DNA from 4 places in the Pseudoalteromonas sp. SR41-4 genome. Region 1 is predicted to be linked to each of the others. Evidence: predicted binding sites of a transcription regulator. Region 1 holds the regulator's gene; each other region holds the start of a gene.

Region 1 (5,775 bases):
GCCCAGCAACGCCTATGATCAATGACAAGCAATGTATCAAAGATGCATTAATCGAAATGTCGGCCAAGGGCTTAGGTATGACGGCCATTGTTGACGACACAGGGCAACTTGCAGGGCTTTTTACTGACGGTGATTTACGCCGAATTTTAGAGCAACGAATGGATATTCACAGTACTTTGATCAGCACTGTCATGACCCGCTCTTGCACTACAGCAACTGCAGATATGCTTGCCGCCGAGGCACTCAATATTATGGAGAATAAGCGTATCAATGGCTTAATTGTAGTTGATGATAAACACCACCCTATTGGTGCTCTTAATATGCAAGATTTGCTCAAAGCAGGAGTTTTATAATGCAGTTTGCTGACTTATATCAGCCACTTTCAGATGATGCGAGCGAGCGAGCACAAAAAATCAAACTCCTGATCTGTGATATCGACGGGGTGTTTTCAGATGGCCGCATTTATCTTGGCAATCAAGGTGAAGAACTCAAAGCGTTTAATACTAAAGATGGTTTTGGTATCAAAGCACTGATCAATAGCGGTTTTGAAGTTGCCGTGATCACCGGTCGTCATTCACAGATAGTTCAGCAACGGATGACTAGCCTGACAGTACCGCATATTTACCAAGGTCAAGAAAACAAGTTGCAAGCTTATCAACAGCTCAAAGATAAATTGCAGTTAAGCGATGAACAAATCGCTTACATAGGCGATGACGGGCCTGACTTGCCGGTAATGGAATTAGTTGGTTTTGCGGTGGCAGTAAATGATGCTCACCCCTTGATCAAGCGAGTTTCACATTATACAACCATGCTCCCTGGTGGTTTTGGAGCGGTGCGTGAACTCACTGATTTATTAATGCTCGAAAATGGTAAATCATTAACTAGCGAAGGCACAAGCTCATGAATAGTGCGCGTTTAATATTATGCGTATTATTTGTCGGCTGTATGGTATGGCTGTGGTATCCGTATTTTTATCAAAGCACTGCCATAAAACAAAACCAAGAAGATATAATAGCAAAACCTGATTATACTGCGGTGGCATTAAAACAAACCGCGTTTGATGAACAAGGTAAAATTAGCCACAAAGTAACAGCTGCAAAAATGGAACTTTACCAACAGTTAGGGTTTACTTACTTTGAACAACCTATTTTTACACTCTATAATCAACAGCAAACGTGGCAAATTAATGCCGATGAAGCCACCCTATATGAAAATCATCAATTAATTTTAGAAGGTAATGTGGTTGCTAAAAACCTGACCAATAATGCCATGATTGAACATATAAACGCAGATAATATTCAGGTTGATATTGAACTACAAACCATGAGTTCAGAACAACCAGTTGAATTAATCGGACCAAATTTAAAGATCACTGGGCGCGGCCTCCATGCCGACTTAAAAGCCGAAGTGGTAGAACTAATTAACCATACGCGAACCATATATTATGACCAATAAATTTGCTCACTTGCTTGTGATACCAAGCTTATTCATTGCCTTTGCAAGCTTTGCTGAAAATACGGCACCACCTGCGGATCAAGTCTCTATCAGTGCTGAAAAGCAGCTTGCCCAACTGAAAGATAATATCGGTATTTTTGAAAAAAATGTTGAAATCATTCATGGTAACCGCCGTATCAAAGCGGATCGACTTGAAGTCCATAAGCGCGAAGATTTAGGCAATAACAAACAATTGCTTGTTGCAACTGGTAACCCTGCTTACTTTGAAGAAAAACAAACTGATGGCACAATAATGAGCGCCAGTGCTGATGAAGTCCGTTACGATGTCGCCAAGCGCTATTTAACGTTAATTGGTAATGCACAAGTCACTCAAGCAGGTCAAAAAATTAATGCCAAAAGCATTACCTATGATATGGACCAACAGCTGATCAGTGCTGAAAAAGGCGCAAGCTCAAACGATCGCGTACACACTATTTTGGTACCTGTTGACAGTAAAAAAGACAAACCTAAAGGGCAGCCATGAGTATATTAAAAGCTGAATTTTTAGCAAAAAGCTATAAAGGTCGCCAAGTTGTAAAAAGCGTGGGTTTAGAAGTTAGCGCAGGCAGCATTGTTGGCTTACTGGGTCCTAATGGCGCAGGTAAAACCACCACTTTTTATATGATTGTGGGTTTAGTACCTAGCGACAAAGGTAAAATAAGTATTGATGATAATGACATCACTTTACTGCCAATGCACAGTCGCGCACGGTTAGGGATTGGCTACTTACCACAAGAATCATCCATCTTTCGTAAGTTAACTGTTTATCAAAACCTGATGGCTATTTTAGAAACTCGTAAAGAGCTGAATAAACAAGCCAGAGAAGAAGCACTAGACAGCTTACTTGATGAGTTTAGCATTCAACATATTCGCGACAGCCAAGGTATGGCATTATCTGGTGGTGAACGTCGTCGAGTTGAAATTGCACGCGCTTTAGCCGCAAATCCAAAATTTATCTTACTTGATGAGCCTTTTGCTGGCGTTGATCCTATTTCAGTGTTAGATATAAAGAAGATTATTGAACACCTTAAAAACCGTGGTATTGGCGTACTTATTACCGACCACAATGTACGAGAAACCCTTGATGTTTGTGAAAAAGCCTACATAGTTTCTCATGGGGAGTTAATTGCATCAGGTACCCCTGAGCATGTACTTGCCGACCAAACAGTCCGCGATGTTTACCTGGGCGAGCAATTTAGGCTATAAAGCCACGCTCGGCTAAGTATCTGCTAGACTTAACGATGATAACAATAAAAGGATTGTTAGAGATACATGAGGCAATCACTCCAGCTGCGCATGGGCCAGCAACTTACAATGACACCACAGCTGCAACAAGCAATTCGCTTATTGCAACTCAGTACATTGGATCTCCAGCAAGAAATTCAAGAAGCACTCGACAGCAATCCATTGTTAGAGCTAGAAGAGCATGAATATTCAGACGACACGGCTGGTAAAAACGAACAAAAACAAGACAACGATGACTTAACTGTTAGTGCATCAGCAGACGACAAGCCCAGCGAATATGAACAAGAAAGTAGCGAAGCATTAAGCAAAGAGACTTTAAGTGACGAAATGGCTATGGACGTCACCTGGGACGAATACATGAGTGCTGCGCCAAATACGTCATCCGGCCCAATGCCTGAAGATGAGTCAATTTATCAAGGTGCTTCAACTGAAACCCTGCACGAATATCTGATGTGGCAATTACAGCTCACACCTTTTAGTCCAACCGATGAAGCTATTGCCATTGCGATTGTTGAAGCTGTTGACGATTCAGGTATTTTAACCTTGAGCTGCGAAGACATCGCAGAGAGCTTAAATCAAGGTAATAACGAAGAAGAAATCGAACTAGACGAAGTGCAAGCAGTGTTAAAACGCATTCAGTTATTTGACCCTGTTGGTATTGCTGCGCGCAGCCTACAAGAATGTTTATGTATTCAATTAAATCAATTTGATCCTGCAACTCCTTGGATTAGCGAGACTAAAATGATTTTAACTGATCATATCGATTTATTAGCTAGTCGTGACTATCGCACTTTGATGAAAAAGACTAAGCTTAAAGAAGATGAGCTGAAAGAAGTAATGACATTGATCCACAGCCTTAACCCAAAGCCTGCGGATACTATAGTACGCGAAGAGTCAGAGTATGTTATACCTGATGTTTCGGTGAAAAAAATTAAAGGTCGCTGGGTGGTTGAACTTAATCCAGACAGCATGCCAAAAATTAGAGTGAACAGCCAATATGCGGCAATGTCACGCTCAGTAAAATCAAGCACTGACAGCCAATTTATACGTTCGCATTTGCAAGAAGCTAAATGGTTTATTAAAAGCCTAGAAAGTCGTAACGAGACGTTACTCAAAGTAACTAACTGCATTGTAAAACAACAGCAGGGATTCTTTGAGCATGGCCCTGAAGCAATGCGACCTATGGTACTAAACGACGTTGCTGAAATGGTTGAGATGCACGAATCAACAATCTCTCGCGTAACGACACAAAAGTACATGCATACCCCCCGTGGTATTTTTGAGTTAAAGTATTTTTTCTCAAGTCATGTAAGCACTGAGAACGGCGGCGAATGCTCTTCGACAGCTATTCGAGCATTGATCAGAAAATTGATCAGTGCAGAAAACTCAGCGAAACCATTGAGTGATAGTAAGATTGCAGATATATTGGCAGAGCAAGGTATCAAAGTAGCTAGACGGACTATTGCAAAATACCGCGAGTCGCTGGCTATTCCACCGTCAAATCAACGTAAAAGTTTGATTTAAGGCGTAAAATCACAAGAGGAAAATGCTTATGCAACTAAATTTAACTGGTCGTCACGTAGAAATTACTGATTCATTAAGAGACTATGTAAACAATAAGTTTGCCAAGCTTGAAAGGCATTTTGATCATATCAATAATGTCCATGTTATTCTTGATGTAGAAAAACTAAGCCAAAAAGCAGAGGCCACATTACATGTCAGTGGCGCTGAATTATTTGCCTCGACTGAGCACCAAGACATGTATGCAGCTATTGACGGACTAATCGATAAACTTGATCGTCAAGTAATTAAACACAAAGAGAAGCACGCTCGACACTAACACTATGAAATTAAGCTCACTTATTTGTCAGGACTGCAGTAAAGCTGCGGTCCTTTTTAATAGCAAAAAACGGATCATTGAATTTATAAGCCAATTGGCTCATGAACAACTCCCTCAGCTATCACAACAAGAAATCCTCAACGCACTACTATCGAGAGAAAAACTAGGTAGTACCGGTATTGGTCGTGGTATTGCTATCCCTCATGGCCGTATGAGTGGTGTTGAAAACCCGCTAGCAATAATTTTAGTGAGTGAATCACCGGTTGATTTTGATGCGATTGATAATCGCCCAGTTGATATATTTGTAGCCCTCATCGTACCAGATGGTGACAGCCAACTTCATTTGAAGACGTTAGCCACAATTGCTGATAAACTCAATAACAAAGATTTTTGTAAACAACTACGTAGCGCAAAAACAGACCAAGATTTGTATCATGTAATTGCAGCTCAATCGTAGTCATACCAATTGTATTGTATTGAATTAGAGAGTAATTATTGCAACAGGAAAATAGCTCTAGAACAAGGTGGAAATTATGAGATATAGTTGTTCTATATAAATAATTTTAAACAAAGTTAGTGGGTTATTTAACAAGCAAGAATGAGCATGTTTTTAATAAAATTGGTATTAAATGAAGGAGAATTTACATGGAGTTAATCATCATCAGTGGGCGTTCTGGCTCAGGTAAATCTGTTGCTTTACGTGTAGTAGAAGATCTTGGCTATTATTGTGTAGATAATATTCCAGTTAACTTATTACCGTCATTAGTACGCAGTGTCTCTGATAATTACGACAAAATAGCCGTCAGTATCGATGTTCGTAATTTACCGAAAGAGCAGGAAGAATTTAACGACATTCTTGAATACTTGCCTGGTTTTGCAAATCCGACGCTATTTTATTTAGACAGTGATGATCAAACCCTGATCAAACGCTTTTCTGAAACCCGCCGCTTACACCCATTATCTTTGGACTCTTTGCCACTGGATTTAGCCATCAAGCAAGAAAAAGTGTTGCTTGATGTATTAACTACTCGTGCTGATTTCATGCTTGATACCACAGATCTCAGTGTCCACCAGCTTGCTGAGTCAATCCGTGAAAAGATTTTAGGGAAAAAAGATAAAAAACTAATCATCACCTTTGAATCATTTGGTTTTAAGCATGGTATTCCAAAAGAAGCCGATTATGTATTTGATGCACG
Region 2 (5,775 bases), on a different contig from region 1:
CCCAACAACAAAACGAACATCATGCATTTCAATATGGCAGCCCTGAATACGCCCACCTAAATACACCATAAATAACTGCATTTTCTCTCCTAACAAATAGTATCAACGTCAATGTTGTGTTTTTTGATCAACTTATAAAAATCTGAGCGATTACGCTTAGCTAGTTTTGCCCCTTCAGCCACGTTACCGCCAGCCATCTTTAAAGCATTAATCACATAATCACGCTCAAATTCTTTTTTAGCATCGTTAAGTGAAAGCGGCTCAACATTGTTGGTATTACTATTAAGCGCACTTTCAACCAGCTGTGCTGATATTACTTCACCTGGGGTAAGTGCGACAACCTGCTCTACTACATTTTGTAACTGGCGAATATTACCCGGCCAATCGTGACGTACTAATGCATGCATCGCATCATTGGCGAAACGCTTTTCTTTTTGATCCATACGTTTAGCAATGGTAGCGCTAAAATACTGTGCTAATAAACTAACGTCTTCTCTGCGCTCACACAGTGGTGGCAATTTAAGATTCACAACATTTAAGCGATAGTATAAATCTTCGCGAAATTGCTGATTAGCAATCGCATCAGGCAAGTTTTTATGAGTTGCTGATACAATCCGCACATCAATTGGAATTTCTTCTTCAAAGCCCACAGGGCGAATAGTTTTTTCTTGTAATACGCGCAGTAACTTAACTTGTAAATTAAGTGGCATATCACCGATTTCATCTAAAAATAAAGTACCGCCTTGCGCTTGCTGAAATAGCCCTTGGTGGTCTTTAATCGCGCCCGTAAAAGCCCCTTTTTTGTGACCGAATAGTTCTGATTCGAGTAATTCACCCGGTACCGCACCACAGTTTATTGCGACAAACGGACCTTCACTAACATGGCTATGTTGATGAATAGCATTAGCTAGTAACTCTTTACCTGTACCACTGGCCCCCGAGATCAGCACATTGACCTGAGTCGGACCTAGTAATTTAACTTGCTCAAGTAAATGCAGCATAGCACCACTGCGGGTCACTATATTGCTGTTTGATGCGCTTTCATCGGCACTGAGACCATGAATTTCAATCGCTTTTGCTAAACTATCAAATAACTCATCTTTATCTACCGGTTTAGTAATAAAGGCAAAAATACCTTGCTTCGTCGCTTCAACAGCATCAGGAATAGACCCATGAGCTGTCATCATCAACACTGGCAGCGCTGGGTAGCGATTTTGTAACTGACGGTGTAATGCCATACCATCCATTTCATCCATGCGTAAGTCTGTAACCACAGCATCAAACACATTATTTTTTAATAACTGTAGCGCAGCGATACCGCTTTCGCAGGTAGTCACTTTATAGCCTTTAGATTCTATGCGAATAGCCAATAGTTTTAATAAACTTGCATCATCATCGACCAGTAAAATTCGCGCGCCTTGGTTTTGCTCTGTTGACATAATTACTGCTCCTTAGTTTCTTCGCGTAGTAATAGTTGCTGCTCGATGGCTGCCAGTGATGACAGGGTTTCTTGCATTTTATTATTCAGCGCTTGCTGCTGTTTTTTAGCGTTGATCTGCTGTTTTATTTGTTGTTTTTGCAGCCATAAATACTGTTTTATATCATCTGGCCAATAATAAGCTTGATCCAGTTTTAGCAGCTGCGTTAATACTTTTTCCGGTGCTAATACATTATTTTTGCAACTAAAATCAAAATAATTCTGAAGCTCTTTAGCACCAATATAAACCGTTTTACTCGCTGCCACTTGAAAACCACCGCACGACTTTGCATGCCAACCAATGACCGTTTCGGCAGGTGCATACATAGGATCGGTTTTCGGCCTAGGTTTCGGATTTGGTAAACTATCCCCTTGTGGTGTAGTCACCTTACCCGCTTGTTCAGCTTCAGGGTTGCTTTTATTTACTGGCTGCTCAGTTAACTCACACCCTGCGAGCCCTAAGGTTGTAATGCAAACCACTAAAATGGCATTTAAACGCACGCCCATGCTAATTAACTCCTTGGTTTTTATTGGTTGGAGGGATGATTGGGATTTGAATTATAAAACGACAGCCTTGTGGCTCATTATGCTCAACGTGTAAAGTACCCATCAATTGCTCAACAGACTCTTTTACAATGGTAAGCCCTAAGCCACTACCTTGAGCGGTTATATCTTTAGCATTCTTACCTTGATAAAAGGCACTGAATATATGTGATTTCTCTTGCTCTTTAATACCGGTGCCTTGATCGCTAACGCTCATAGTCAAAGTACGACCAGCTAATGACAGAGCAATATTGACCGCCTGTCCTGCTGGTGAAAACTTTAAGCCATTAGAGATCAACTGAATTAAGATCATTTCAACAAGCTCTGCAGCAATTTCCAGTGGTTGCTCGGGTAACTCACAATGCCAACATAAGCTTTGCTTACGCGCCACTAAACGATGTTCAAAATGGCTGTTTATCTTGGTTATTAATTGCGAGAATTCCAGCTCACTTAAGTCTTCTTTGCTGCTGCGAATCGCATTGTAACTAAGTAAACTATCGATCATAGCGCGCAAACGCACCATGCTCTGGGTAATTAACGCCAACACCGCTTGCTGCTCTTTGTTAATTGGCCCAACGATTTCATCGGCGAGTAAGTCAGTACCCTCAACCATTGACGCTAATGGAGTTTTCAATTCATGGGTAACATGGCGTAAAAAAGTATCTTTTTGTTGCTCTAATTGATGCAACTGCTCTTGCACCCATTGTAATTTATTTCCTAGTTCAACCAACTCAGCAGAGCCTTGTACAGCTATTTTTTGTTGCCAATGACCTTGCCCAAGCTTATCAATAACCGACGTTAATCCTTTTAAGCGACCACTTATACGCCATAAAAAACCACCACCTACTAGTAAAGTTAATGGGATAAGTGCTATTAACCAATTGATAAATGAGCTTTGCAAAGCTTTTAACTGTTGCTGATTTTTAGTTATTTGCAGCTCATTTTGATCTCTTAGCCACACCGTTTGACGCGCAATTAATTCACTCACAGGAATAAACAATTGCGCATCTTGTTGTCCTTCAGTAACGAGTTGAGTATGCGCTAATTGCAATACCTGTGCGAGTTGCTGCCATTGCTTAATATACTCCCCCGTAGAACTTATAAAAGTTAGTTCATCAATGCTTTGTAGTGATGATTGCCACTTATCAACAATCAATTCATCGAGTGATTCGCTTTTCAGCACCCAGTTTTGTCGCGTTGCGCGCTCTAAGCTATTGAGGTCTTGCTTAAGGTTATTAAATGACTTGGTAATTTGATAATTTTCACTGACGATTTGCTGAGTTACTGCTAGCTGTTTATTCAGCGCATTTAAAAATACAATCACTACCAGTGATAATGGCAGCAGCGATAACAAAGTACTAAACAAAAACTGGCCTATTAAATTGGGTCGCCAACTAAGTAATGCACTGTACTTTTTAGCGAATGAGGCCACTATCGCCACTCCTTTAGTTAAAAGTCTGATTATGGAAGGTGTTACTTATACACTAGCTGAATCAATAAGAATAATGAATAAGGCGAACTGTGTAGCGCTATATAAAGCGACTGACGCTAAATTGAAACAACTTAACCAACTGTTTTTTAAAAACTTAATGAATACCCGTTAAAAGTTGTTGCAAAAAAGACACACTGCTCGGTCATTTTTTCCCACTTATTATCATGCCAAAAAATTAAACCACTGATATTTATACAATAAAAAAATTGGCATCGTTCTTGTAATATCCGTATCAACGACTGTTTATAAGGAAATAATATGAAAATATTAACACCGCTGTGCTTATGCACCAGCCTACTGCTTAGCTTTAACAGCTTTGCCATTGATGTCGAGGCCACCTTCGCAGAACTTGATAAAGACAGTAATGGCACATTGAGTGAAGCAGAAGCATCTGAAGATGCGGTATTACACGAAAGTTTTGAGCAAATTGACAAAGATCAAAATGGTCAAATTTCATTTGCTGAGTTTAAACAATTTTTGCAATAAATTTCCCAAAGGAAACACTGCTATGAAACAACTTATCGCCGCTTTTTCACTGATGTTTTTAGTCATTAGCGCCACTGTTTTAGCATCACAATTAAATGTTAAGTTTGCGCAATTAGATACCGACTCTGACGGACAAATTTCATTACTTGAAGCCAAGCAAAACAACACGCTATTAAAGCAGTTTACTGATCTTGATGATAATAACGACGAGCAATTATCTGAGCAAGAGTTCGCAAAGTTTAAATTTTAAAAGGCTTTAAAGTATTTGCCATAATCCCGGAGGGAATGTGTAAACGGATTTAATGTTGGGATTTAAATTATGGCAAATGCTTTATTCTTTTTGTTGGTAGGATGTAAATAATGAAAATCATATTAATAATATTAAGTGTGTCGCTAGCCACTAGTTTTAGCGCAATGGCACTGGATGTAAAACAACGTTTTGATCATTTAGATAGCAATAAAGATGGCTATTTAACGCATAATGAGCTTGAACCACAACCACAATTGTTGAGTAACTTTAAACGTTGGGACAAAAACCAAGACAATAAAATTTCCCTATCTGAATTTAAGCGTTTTTTAACTAATAATCTAGATTAACGAGTTTCCCCAATGAAATTTTGTACACAACTGGGACTAAGTTTGTTATTTGTCAGTAGCTGTTGCAGTTTTGCAACAACTGATAATATAGCAGAACAATTCAAAAACTTAGACCGCGATAACGACGGTCTTATCACGCGTTCAGAGTCAGCAAAAGATCCTGCCCTGTGGTCTCGTTTTAAAAACTATGACCGCGATAAAGATGGTAGATTATCACTGTCTGAATTTACTCTATATGCAAATAAATGAATAGCTAATTCATCAGCATAGTTGAAATGCACAACGATAAATAATTTATTATATTTAATTTGCAGACTCAGTATTCTCTGTTACTGTTTAACTAACAAAAGCAGAAAAAGAATTCTAACAATGAAATGCTTACTCGCCTGTTTAATCACTTTATCTTTACCTGTGCTAGCTGATACCACGGTGATCTACAATGCTAATGGTTACACTCCAACTTACAGTGGCCAATTACAGCAATTTTCTACACTGGTTATTAAAGATGGCAAAGTAGTAAAAGTAGGAGACGATAAACTAAAAGCGAGTTTCCCTAATGCTGCAGTATTTGATGCCGAGCAACAAACCTTATTACCTGGTTTAATTGACGCCCACGGTCATGTGATTGGACTTGGTAATAATTTAGCGCAACTCGATTTACGTGGCAGTACGTCGATTGCAGAAATACAAAAAAAGCTTGCTGTATTTGCTAAAAATAACCGGGGCTGGATTATTGGCCGCGGTTGGAATCAAGAACTGTGGCCTAATAAGCAATTTCCTACTGCTGCTGACTTAGATAAAGTTGTCAAAGATGTTCCGGTGGTGCTTTCTCGTGTCGATAGCCACGCGATTTGGGTTAATAGCAAAGCGATGGAGTTAGCCAAATTAACACCCACAGTACAGTCACCAGCAGGTGGTGAAATTATTCGCAACCAAGCAGGTCAACCTAGCGGTATTTTTGTCGATAAGGCCGAAAGTTTAATTACTGCACATATTCCTACGCCATCTGATCAAGACGTAAATAATGCCTTAAATCAAGCTGGTCAACATCTGCTCAGCTTAGGTATAACCTCAACCCACGATGCTGGGATTGATAAACAAACATGGCAAGTTTACAAGCAAAGAGCTGAACAAGGCACCTTACCGCTGCGCATTGTTGCAATGCTAAGTGCAACAGATC
Region 3 (5,775 bases), on a different contig from region 1:
GATAGATTAGATGCATTACTTATTCATCGCCCTGATTATTTGATGAATGCAGACGAAGTAGCTGAGGCATTCACTACTCTTAAGCAAAATGGTGATGTACTCGATTTTGGTGTATCAAACTTTACGCCATCACAACTAAGTTTATTGCAGTCGCGTCTTGATTTTGAATTGGTGACCAATCAAATTGAATTTTCACCGTATGAAATGCAAGCACTTGATGATGGTAGTTTAGACCAATGTCAGTTACTTGATATTAAACCTATGTGTTGGTCACCTTTGGCTGGCGGTCGCATTTTTGCAGAAAATGATGAAAAAGCGATTCGCCTGCGTCAAGTACTTGAGCAAGTCGGCAGCGAAATTGGTGCAAGTTCTATTGATCAAGTGGTTTACGCGTGGTTATTAATGCACCCAAGTTCCCCATCAGTGGTACTGGGTACTGGCAACATTGAGCGTGTTAAATCGGCTGTTGCCGCTAAGCAGTTAAAACTCAGTCGTGAACAATGGTATCGTATTTGGCAGGGTTCAACAGGGCACAGTGTGCCATAGGAGTTGTAAGTTTTAAGCTATAAGCAGTCTGAGTTTAGGGTAAGTCTTGACATAAAATCTGAACTTAGTCGCTTTTACCGCTTACCAAGATCGAGAAAGGGCCTTACGGCCCTTAGTGTTGCAGCAAGTAACACATTCTTTTTTATAGGCTAAAGTCCATTGAAAAAGCAACGTAAGCCTTAATATCACTGTCATCCATATCGGTATCAGATAGACCAAAAGTGAAGCCATCTTTAGAGATAGATACGCCGTAGTCGATGATATCGTCATCACCAATAAAATCACCAGAGTAGTGACCTAAGTGTAAAGCCATTTCAGTGCCATTAGTACCAACTGCGAAACCGTAATCTGCAGTCAGGTATAACGAATCACCAAAGTCTGTGCCATCACCGCTTGCGGCTGAAGTTGCAAGAACTGATGCGCCAAAGCTAAAGCCACCCATACTGATGCTACCGTAAATTTCAGAAAAATCAGCGTCTGCGCCAGAAGCTGCATCAGGGTAAGCGTAATAGATGTAGCCAACGTCGTAGCTCATATTTTCATTAATATCGCCACCAAAACCAGCATAGAGATCAAGCTCGTAGGTCATTTCATCGGCCCAGCTTGCATTTGAAGCCCAAGTACCAGCATAAAAACCTGATTCGTTGGCATAATCAATACCACCTGAAATTGCAGCATCACCACCGGTTTGTTCTTGACCACGCCATAAGTAGTTTGAAGTTGCTGCGGCATTGGCTGTTACTTCTGCATATGCTGCTGTAGATGTTGCACCCATGAGTACAAGTGTGCTGATCGCAATTGCTGATTTTAGTTTTAACATGTTTGGTATCCTGTTGTTATGCTGATTTTTTGGCTCGCAATTATTAATTAGATTGCAGTCTATAATTGCGGATCCTATTTTTAGTTGTCTACCAGGATAATTGCACTGCTTGTGCCAAGTTAAATGAAAAGCAATAATTTATATTTAAATTACTTTATAAACAAAGGTATAAATATTTATAGTGAAAGGAGGAGATTGTTTTTTACGAAGCCTGCGCACTTTATTGGTGCGTAAAAAAACCCGCATGCACAACTCAGTTGCAGCGGGTTTTTGTATTTTTTACTGTGGTTTAACCAAAAATAGTACGCATTAGGCTGATTGTTTCGTTCACGCCACGGCCTTTTTGTACTTCGCTGATAATTGAATCACGCTTTGCGCGAATATGCTCAGGCATATCGTCAGCAGCAAGTGCGCGATCAACAAGTATTTCAGCAGACTCTTTACCACGACGCACTTTTCTAGTGCCAGTGGTTGTTGTACGCTTTGGTTTACTCAATAACTTGATGTAGTTAGAGTTTTCAGGCGTGTTTTTGTCTGCGTGATAGAAAAAGCACGGAATTAACGCTTTGATTGCAACAAGTTGTTGATCCAGCTCGCTGTCACCACTTGCCATTTTAAACCAAGACATACCATGAACTGCTTGGACAATATCCTGCCAATAACGCGCAAAGTCACGATTATTTAATTTAGTAATAGCCAATGCTGAGCAAAGTGCATCTAAACGGGTGTTATTAATTGGTGTAAAAACATCTGGGCGGCGCATTGCTAATAGACGAGTTGCCGGTGCAAGAGTTGGCTTTTCATTGCTATCAGTAAAGGCTTTTAAATATTTGACCACAAATTCTTGGTAATCAGCTTCAGTTACTTCACCTTCTAAAGGTATATGTGCTAATGCTTCATCAAATAATGCAGGCAGGTCGGCAAGCATTTGATGAAAAGCTTTGGCGCTTTTAGTAGAGCTAAACCATTCAACATCAAAATTATAACTACTTGGATCCAGTGCAGAAGTATGTTTGCCACTAAATGCTAATAAATCTTCAGGGATCATCTCTTTCAGTGATTGCTCGCGAATACCAGCTATATAGTTGGCAAGGCGTAACTGTTCATCAAGGGCTAACACATCTTTATGTTGCTCTATAAATACACTAACTACAGGCCAAGGTGCTACGCGTAATGTTTTCAATTGTAAGAAGCTAATTGCTGAAACTAATAAGTCATTAAGCTTTTTTAAAATTGGTAATTGATTGGTTTCGAGTAAGTCATGATTAATACGGTCACGGCTAGCATTAAGTAGTTCATAGCACCAACCTAAGAAGTCTTCAGGATGATTTTCTATTTTCACCGCCATCAGGTTTAAGCTGATTTCAGAAGCCTGCTTTAGAATATTTTGATAAATATGGCCTTCTTGTTCGCCTAATGCCATTTGTGAAGGTGAAATGAGCAATTTTTTCATGCCTGATGGTACTCCGGTTAAATACATTTTTCAGTTGTTTAATTTTAGCGCAAAACGTCTTAAAACAACAGGGCTGTGCATCATACCGGAGAATACAGGGGATGCAATCTTGATAAGTTAAATCTGCACAAGATTGCATTTAAAGGGGTTAATCTGCTTCTTCAAGTGAAAATAACTGCTCCACAGTAGTTTCAAACTGCCGAGCTATCTTCAATGCAATGATCACTGAAGGTGTAAAGCGTGATGTTTCGACCGTGCTGATTGTTTTGCGTGAAACGGCGATAGCATCGGCTAGCTCTTGCTGTGAAAGCCCAGCGGCTTTGCGAAATTCAGCTATATGGTTTTGCACATTACCTCCTAATCACGGCTTTGCCAAAAAATTGAAAAGCCATATACCAAACTCATAACAGCTAAGTAAAAGGTGGCCATGGTACTGTGTGTTACATCAACAGCAAGGTTATCTGAAGCTAAATATATCGCCCCCATGCTAAACAGCAGAGCGAGTACAACATGTTTATAGGCTATCGTGTCTATAGTATTTAAATACTCATCTTTATAAGTCAGGCGGTAACTTAATTTCCATGTAAAGCCACCTCTGATCACAAACATAAAAAATGAACCAAGAAAAGCAGCACTTCCTAAAAACAGCAGCGGTGCTGATGTGTGATTAAGCATGGGGTAAACGCTAATAATTAGTAAGGTTATACCCATGAAGATCGAAAACCATGCGTTTTGGTTCATAAATTTTTCTTCGGTTTTAATATCTTGTTGTTTCATAAAGTCCATCCTGTGAAAGTGTTAATTTATATTTTTGTAACCTACAGGTATCAATGTAACCTTGGGGTATCATTTGGTCAAGTTGTTTTTTGTAACCTAAAGGTATCAAAATATTTCAGTCACAATTCATATATTCAATGTAGAATGCAGGGAATAGCATTTTTATTCGTTGCACAATGATTTTAATGCTAACTCCCGCTATGATAAGAACATTATTTGCACATTTGAAAGGACCATCATGAAGACCTTATTTAAAGTTATTGGTGTCATATTATTATTGCTTGTTGCTTTAATTATTGCTGCACCGTTTTTAATTCCAACCGATGCCATTTTTAATAAAGTCTCTGAGCAGGTTGAGCAAACCACAGGGCGTACTTTAACTATTAAAGGCGATAAAACATTATCCGTTTTTCCTTCTTTGAAGCTTGAACTTGAAGATGTGCATTTTGCCAATATGAAAACTGGCTCACGTGCAGATATGGCAAGCATGCAGCAACTTGCAGTTCATATTCCTTGGTTTTCGCTATTTGGTGGTGAACTTAAACTAGAAAAGTTTGTGATCAATGAACCAAACATTCTGCTTGAAACAGATAAAAATGGTAAAGCTAACTGGCAGTTATTTGATGCAGTAGCTACGAAACCTGAGCAGCAAACTCAAGCAGGTGAGGCAGTCAAACTACCTGAAAACTTTGATATTCAATTAGGTGAAGTAGCTATATATGGTGGGTCGTTTACTTATTTAGATGGTCAAACGGGAGCTAAACAGCAAATTAGCGATTTAGAATTAGCTATTTTACTGCCTTCACTGCATAAATCACTCGAAGTAAAAGGTGGGATCACTTATATGCAAGAGCGCTTTGAGCTTGATGTAACAGTTGATAACCCAGCTAAAGCAATAGAAGGTGATACATTTAATGTGACAACTGATGTCACTTCAAAGTTAGTTGATGTTGAGTTTAAAGGCTTAATAGCCGGTCAAGGTAAAGATATTCAAGGTCAATTAGCGCTCAGTGGTGATTCAGTAAAAGACATTGCTAAATGGCAGGGAGTCGAGCTGAACGCTAAAGAAAGCGCCTTTAATGCATTTAGTGTTAGCGGCAAAATGCGTATGCAAGGTGATAAGTTCAACCTAGCTGAATTAGTCGCCACTCTTGATGCATTAGAGATCAAAGGAAAAAGCGAGCTTAATTTAGGTAAGCGTTTAGCCGTTAATGCTGACATCGATTTAGGTATGCTGGACTTAAATCCTTACTTACCTGAGGTGGTAGCGCCAGCAGATAAACCAGAACCTAAAAGTGACGAGCCAGCCAAACCAATTGTATGGGATGACACAAAAATGGATTTAAGTGGCTTAAATGCCTTAGATGCGAATGTGGTGATCCGTTCAAGTGGCTTAAAAGCAAATGAAATCAAACTTGGTGCTAATCAATTCACTGTAAACCTTAACAAAGGCGTAGCAAAAATCAGCCTAGATAAGTTTGCCGCCTACGAAGGTAATGGTAAAGGCACAGTAACGGTTAATGCGAAACAAGCCCCTTACAAAATCAGCACCAACTTCTCGTTAGATAAAATAGATGCACAACCATTGCTAACAGATGCCGCTGGCTTCGATAAGCTAATGGGCAAAGGCTCACTCAATTGGGACTTAGCAACATCAGGTCAGAGCCAAAAAGACTTTATGAGTGCCCTGCAGGGTAAACTAGCATTTGAATTTGCCGATGGTGCAGTAAAAGGCGCCAACATTGCTGAAATGGTTCGCAAAGGCAAAGAGCTAATTAAGGGTAACTTTGGTGCAATATCACAAGGACTAGATACTGGCTTTGATAATTCCCAGCAAACCGACTTCTCTGCGCTAACGGGTAGCTTTAACTTTACCAATGGCGTAGGTAAAAACACAGATCTGAGTTTGTTAAGTCCATTAGTACGTATTAGTGGTGAAGGGGATGTTAATCTACCTGCAACAACAGTTAACTACCGCTTAGTGACAGGCATAGTCGATTCACTCGAAGGACAGGGTACCCAAGATGACAGTACCGGCTTTAAAATTCCAGTGCGAATCAAAGGACCATTTCATGATGTTGGCATCAGCTTAGATGTAAGCAAAGCGGCAGAAGATGAAGTAAAAGAAAAAGCGAAAGATAAAATTAAAGATAAGTTAAAAGGTTTGTTTGGCAAATAA
Region 4 (5,775 bases), on a different contig from region 1:
ATGCTGATGGGGATAAACCAACCAAATCAGCAAGTTCAGCGTTGGCAATTCGACCACTGCGCTTTAATTCTTGCAATATCCTGTCGTTAATTCGATCTTTTTTCATATTAAGTTGCTAAAGTAAATTTATAATAGATTAATAAGCGCAAAAATTGCGAGCCATACAAAATATAATTGCACAATCATTATCAACTGAGCAACTATAAATGAATATTGAATTGGTATCAGCATTAGCATTATTTGCACTTGTATCTTCCATCACCCCAGGTCCTAACAACCTGATGTTAATGAACTCAGGCGCTAACTTTGGTTTTAAACGTTCATTGCCACATTTACTCGGCGTAACAATTGGCTTTGTGATCATGCTCGTATTGGTTGGTTTAGGTGTCATGCAATTATTTGACTTTGTGCCATGGAGTTACCAGCTATTAAAAGTGCTTTGCATTGCTTATTTGCTTTATCTTGCTTATAAAATTGCCAGTAATAAAACTCCTATCGGTGCTAAAAATAGCGATACTAGACCTTTTTCTTTTGTACAAGCATCTTTATTTCAATGGGTTAACCCGAAAGCCTGGACTATGGCATTAAGTGCAGTGAGTGTTTATGCCCCATCCAAAGGAATTGGTGCAGTGGTACTTGTAGGTCTTATTTTCGGTATAGTTAATTTACCCTGTGTCTGCTCATGGACGTTAGTCGGACAAAAGCTACAAGTATGGCTAAAAGATCGCAAGCGCCTACGAGCATTCAATATTTTTATGGCTGTATTGTTAGTCGCCTCGGTACTTTTTAGTATGCTGTGAGTAATAAAACAAATAAACGCCTTAACAATGGCAACTTGGTTAAGTTGCCATTGTTAACCTCAATTTCGGATAACAAATCAATTTCCAGCAGCTAACTTATAAACCCCTCGCGAACTAAAACTTTGATCTACTGCAACATGACTATGCTTGCCTCGTGCAATTATGGAGAGACTTGCAAACAGTACTGACACTTATCTATATTCATGATGGAAGCCTCTATTCGTACAGCACGTATTGGGGTATATAAGTTACTTAATATCCCTAAACAAGTGCCCGACATTAGCCCAACCCAATATGATATTCGTAACCTAATTAAAGGAGCTAGAGCGCTCAACAGCGGCAAGCCCTTTATTGGCGAGCGGTTATTACACCGCCTGCTTGATAAAACCTACTTTGCTCATATTTTACCGCCATTACCAGAGCCAAGTAGTAAAGAACAAACCCATTTTGAAGCAGAAATGCATGAGCTACTGGGCAAAGGCAACTCGGCGATACATAAATTTTCAAACTGGGTTGGTACACTAAGGGATAATTTTTCGCATAAAGATAAATAATCTGAGCTTCGGAGAGTAAATATATCTCCAGTGGCTATAAATCTAAACCAGCTGATGACCAAGCTAAAAACTATTCCTATACAAAAAACCAAAGCCTTGATCTTGATAAAGTGCAATAAGAAAAAATAAGGCTAGAATGATTAATAATATGAGCTCTGGATAATCCATCTATCTCCAGTAGCTATTTTAGTAAACCTTTTAACCAAAGTTCTAGTTAGTGATTTCACGGGAGCCAAAATGAGCCAAACAGTTGCAGATTTAATGACATCAGATCCATTTGCCGTAAGTGCAGAAAACACCCTACACGACGCACATAATCTAATGAAGGAAAAAAATATCCGCCATATTCCCGTAATTGATAACAATGGCGAACTAGTGGGTATGTTGACACAAAAAATCATGATTGCCCAAGTGATGAATATTATGGCTAATTACAGTCCTAGCGCACTTGAACGAAAGGAAAAACAAACGAAAATACACACTATTATGGCAACCGATTTTGCCACTGTACTAGCAACCCAACCACTGCAAGATGTTGCTCGGTTTTTTGTTGATAACCGCCATGGTTGCATGCCTGTGACCACTGAAAAAAATAAACTCGTGGGTATACTTACCTCGTCCGACTTTGTGCGCCTAGCGGCCGCTTTATTATCTTAATGCAAGGTGATAATAAGACCGCTATCCGTATAAAATGAATATAAACTCGTATAATAGTGTATGCCAACTAGTCATTGGCACACACTACAGCCAGCCTTTGTGTTTAAAAAATAAATAAGGGGCAAAGCCCGATAGCAACATAATGCCAATTGCAAATGGGTAACCCCATTCCCATTGCAGCTCAGGCATTATATTAAAGTTCATCCCATATACACTGGCTACTACGGTAGGTGGTAAAAAAACCACCGAAGCAATAGAGAAGGTTTTGATAATTTGATTTTGTTCAATGTTAATAAAACCTTGTGTTGAATCCATCAAAAAGTTCACCTTATCAAACAAAAAGGTACAGTGAGACATTAGCGTATCTATATCAAGTACAATTTCTCGTAGTGATTCACGATCCTCATTTTGTACACCTAAACGACGTATTAAAAACGAAATATTGCGCCGCGTATCCATTAAACACAAACGCACTTTCCCATTCGCATCCTCTAAACGCGCGATACGACTAACCGCTTCTTCTAGATCAGAGTCATCTTCTTCTAGTACATATGCACTGAGCTTCTCTAACTGATGATGCATATCCTCGAGCATATCAGCATGGTTTTCGACTTTTTGATCGAATAATGTAACCAATAACTGTTTTGGCGTATCACACATTACTTGACCTTTACGTGCTCTTAAGCGTAACAATCGAAAGTCAGCCAGCTCGTCATCGCGAATGGTCAGCAAACAGTTATCCTGTAGTAAACAGGCAACTGTTACCGTATTAAAACGTCCTTCATTGGGCGACATAAACAATGCATGCACATGCAAGCCTTCATTGTCGATAAAACATCGCGATGAAGCTTCAATCTCTTGCACATCCCCTGACTCAGGAAAAGTTATATTGAGCGTTTTTGCGAGCGTATTTCGCTCATCTTCCGTTGGGTTGATTGTGTCAATCCAGTGTGCATTTCTGATTGATACTTCAAGAGAGGTATCGGATGAAGGCTCTAACTCTTTGATCACCCCCTGCTCGATAGAAAAAAATCTCAACATGCACTTCTCCTTTAATAACAAGATGAGTTGAGTATATGTAAGTGATGATTAATCAACAATGACAATACACTCCTGCATCTCAGTTATTATTAATAGTAAGCAATTCGCTAACACGTAACAGCACCTTTTGTTTTGCAGATTTTACAAAAAAGTGCATATTTTTCATGGCATATCAAAGAAAGCTTTCATCCCCCTCCTTTGAAAAAAATACAAAACATTAAATATCAGCAACTTAAAAAACAATTTTTATCGGCACAACCATTGCTTTATATAAACTAACGCATGTTCATAGACTTTATTAGACGCTGTGAACATTCCTTATAAATCAGGAGGAATAATGAGTAACAATAACGAAACAAACAAAATCGCTGAATTTACTGCCCCAGGTATGAATGAAGAATCTGCAAAAAATACCATTGCTACACTTGATAACCGCATGGTCGCACTGATCGATTTACAATTGACTCTAAAACATATTCATTGGAATGTAGTTGGCCCAAATTTTATTGGCGTGCATGAAATGCTCGACCCTCAGGTTGAAGTGATCAGAGCAATGACCGACACCATCGCCGAGCGAATCGCTACGTTGGGCGGAGTTCCAGTTGGTACTCCAAAATCGATAGTTGATCGTCGTTCATGGCAAGATTACTCAATTGGTAAGGGCTTGGTAAAAGATCACTTAGTTGCGCTTGATAAAGTATATAATGGGATTAATGGCGATCACCGAAGTGCGATTGGCAAGCTATCAGAGCTCGATCCGGTATCTGAGGATATGCTAATTAGCCAACTTGCCGATTTAGAACAGTTTCAATGGTTTGTGCGTGCACACTTAGAGTCGTCAACGGGCAAACTCAGCAGCTAATCTAGCGGTTTTGTGTTCAGTTTAAACTGACTAATTTATATTTAAAGTCAAAGATCGGGCTATTTAAAGCCTGATCTTTATTTATTACTGATCAACAATAATATCGCCACTTTTTGTTTATATTAGATCTTAAACTGACCTACTAAATTGCCTAAACTCTCCCCTCGACCAGCTAAGTGATGACTAACTGATGAGGTTGTTTTAATTGAACGTGTTAGCTCATTAACGATTTCTTGAATCGCAAAAACGTTACGGTTAATTTCCTCAGTTACACTACTTTGCTCTGTGGCAGCTGTAGCTATTTGCGTGCTCATATCGTTAATTGTGGTAACCGAGCTGGTTACCGCCCCTAAACTTTCAGAAATTGCGCGAGATGACTCAACTGAGCGATTGCAGCTTTGCTGGCTTGCCAACATTGCCTTTACCGCTGCTGTGACTAGCGTATGTAACTCATTAAGCATTTCATTAATCTCTAACGTGCTCTCTTGTGTACGACTGGCTAAACTTCTCACTTCATCAGCTACAACCGCAAAACCACGGCCTTGCTCGCCAGCCCTTGCAGCTTCAATAGCCGCATTAAGGGCCAATAAGTTAGTTTGCTCAGCAATGCCACCGATAACACTTAATACACTGTTAATTTTTTTAGATTGTTCACTTAATGAATTAACCTGTTCAGCAGCTTGATTAATCTCACTCATTAAATTTGAAACTTCTTCTAAAGAAACATCTACACATTTTTGAGCATTGGCAACATCTTGCGTGGCTGACTGAGTTGATACCGCCACTTGTGTGGTATTTTGCGCGACTTCCTGAGATGTTGCTGACATTTCGGTGATCGCCGTTGCTACCAGCTCAGTTTCATGATTATGGTTTACTAACTGATTTTCAATTAACTGTGTTTGTGTATTGATATCATTTGATGAATCTTTTACATCACGAGTTACATCTGCCACATTGGTGATAATGCTATGTAGTTTACTAACAAACACATTAAATGAATTACCCAATTGACCAATTTCATCATTACTATGCACTTCTAAGCGCTTAGTCAGATCACCTTCGCCTTTTGCTATATCATCTAAGTTTTGCACCATATTTTGGATAGGCTTTACCATATTGTTTGCCGCAATTAAGGCAAAAAACACCGTCAACATCACCCAAAATAATGCAATTAATAACAGGGTCGTTACTTTTTCATTCATATGAGCTTGTATTGTTGCTTGGTACTTTGTTAGCTCAGCTTCAATATCATCCATATAAGCGCCCGTTCCTAGCATCCAATCTGTACCAGGAACCATCGCTGCATAACCCATTTTTTCAACTAACCCCGTTGTATTAGGCTTTTGAAAATCATAATAAAAAGCACCGCCACCTTGTCTTGCTTGCTCAAGTAATCCAACAATTATTTTTTTACCATTGGGATCGGTCATGGCTATTTTATTTTGCCCTTCAATTGCATCACCCAATAGAGCATGGAAAATACTAACGCCTTTTGTATCATAGATAAAAAAGTAACCATCTTTGCCAAAAGTGAGATCTCGCAATGCATTTTTTGCATCTTCTTTAGTCCCCTTGGCTAGTTCGTAATTAATTATTTGGCGGCCTATCTCAACCTCAGTTGCTAATAAACTTTCTTTGTCAGCAATTAATTTTGTTTTAAACGATACAAAATTTTGCTGCTGATTTTGATACTCTAAATAATATGAGCTGGCCATTAAACTAATTAAAAGCAGCGTGAGCGGCAAAATAGCTAATAGCAACAGCTTGTTTTTCAGACTTAGATTACTCATTTTTCCTCACGTGTAACAATGTAAAGCTCCATGGTATTGATACATCGAGAGCTTATAAAAACTGTAATTAT

What was found. The regulator sigma-54, encoded in region 1, starts transcription at its own class of promoters, with help from an activator protein. The targets are predictions, from matches to a motif close to GTTGGCACGNNNNTNGNNT.
Region 2: the regulator sigma-54 is predicted to act here: its motif matches at 3,718-3,736, upstream of H5180_RS10245 (EF-hand domain-containing protein).
Region 3: the regulator sigma-54 is predicted to act here: its motif matches at 1,467-1,485, upstream of H5180_RS14690 (TorF family putative porin).
Region 4: the regulator sigma-54 is predicted to act here: its motif matches at 3,301-3,319, upstream of dps (DNA starvation/stationary phase protection protein Dps).

The regions. Positions count from the first base shown of each region.
Region 1 is NZ_JACJEI010000039.1:12,250-18,024, forward strand. It holds gene H5180_RS20970 (KpsF/GutQ family sugar-phosphate isomerase) at 1-353, shown strand, start outside; gene kdsC (3-deoxy-manno-octulosonate-8-phosphatase KdsC) at 353-904, shown strand; gene lptC (LPS export ABC transporter periplasmic protein LptC) at 901-1,455, shown strand; gene lptA (lipopolysaccharide transport periplasmic protein LptA) at 1,445-1,978, shown strand; gene lptB (LPS export ABC transporter ATP-binding protein) at 1,975-2,700, shown strand; gene H5180_RS20995 (RNA polymerase factor sigma-54) at 2,767-4,263, shown strand; gene hpf (ribosome hibernation promoting factor) at 4,292-4,579, shown strand; gene ptsN (PTS IIA-like nitrogen regulatory protein PtsN) at 4,584-5,036, shown strand; gene rapZ (RNase adapter RapZ) at 5,225-5,775, shown strand, end outside.
Region 2 is NZ_JACJEI010000010.1:62,358-68,132, forward strand. It holds gene H5180_RS10225 (DUF1543 domain-containing protein) at 1-81, opposite strand, end outside; gene H5180_RS10230 (sigma 54-interacting transcriptional regulator) at 90-1,439, opposite strand; gene H5180_RS10235 (hypothetical protein) at 1,442-1,984, opposite strand; gene H5180_RS10240 (HAMP domain-containing sensor histidine kinase) at 1,986-3,455, opposite strand; gene H5180_RS10245 (EF-hand domain-containing protein) at 3,771-3,998, shown strand; gene H5180_RS10250 (hypothetical protein) at 4,021-4,248, shown strand; gene H5180_RS10255 (EF-hand domain-containing protein) at 4,359-4,595, shown strand; gene H5180_RS10260 (EF-hand domain-containing protein) at 4,608-4,844, shown strand; gene H5180_RS10265 (amidohydrolase) at 4,965-5,775, shown strand, end outside.
Region 3 is NZ_JACJEI010000018.1:9,556-15,330, reverse strand. It holds gene H5180_RS14695 (aldo/keto reductase family oxidoreductase) at 1-546, shown strand, start outside; gene H5180_RS14690 (TorF family putative porin) at 689-1,366, opposite strand; gene H5180_RS14685 (hypothetical protein) at 1,656-2,819, opposite strand; gene H5180_RS14680 (helix-turn-helix transcriptional regulator) at 2,968-3,168, opposite strand; gene H5180_RS14675 (hypothetical protein) at 3,177-3,596, opposite strand; gene H5180_RS14670 (AsmA family protein) at 3,835-5,775, shown strand.
Region 4 is NZ_JACJEI010000006.1:107,087-112,861, reverse strand. It holds gene H5180_RS06795 (Lrp/AsnC family transcriptional regulator) at 1-106, opposite strand, end outside; gene H5180_RS06790 (LysE family translocator) at 207-800, shown strand; gene H5180_RS06785 (hypothetical protein) at 1,004-1,354, shown strand; gene H5180_RS06780 (HPP family protein) at 1,592-2,011, shown strand; gene corA (magnesium/cobalt transporter CorA) at 2,096-3,052, opposite strand; gene dps (DNA starvation/stationary phase protection protein Dps) at 3,390-3,914, shown strand; gene H5180_RS06765 (methyl-accepting chemotaxis protein) at 4,037-5,704, opposite strand.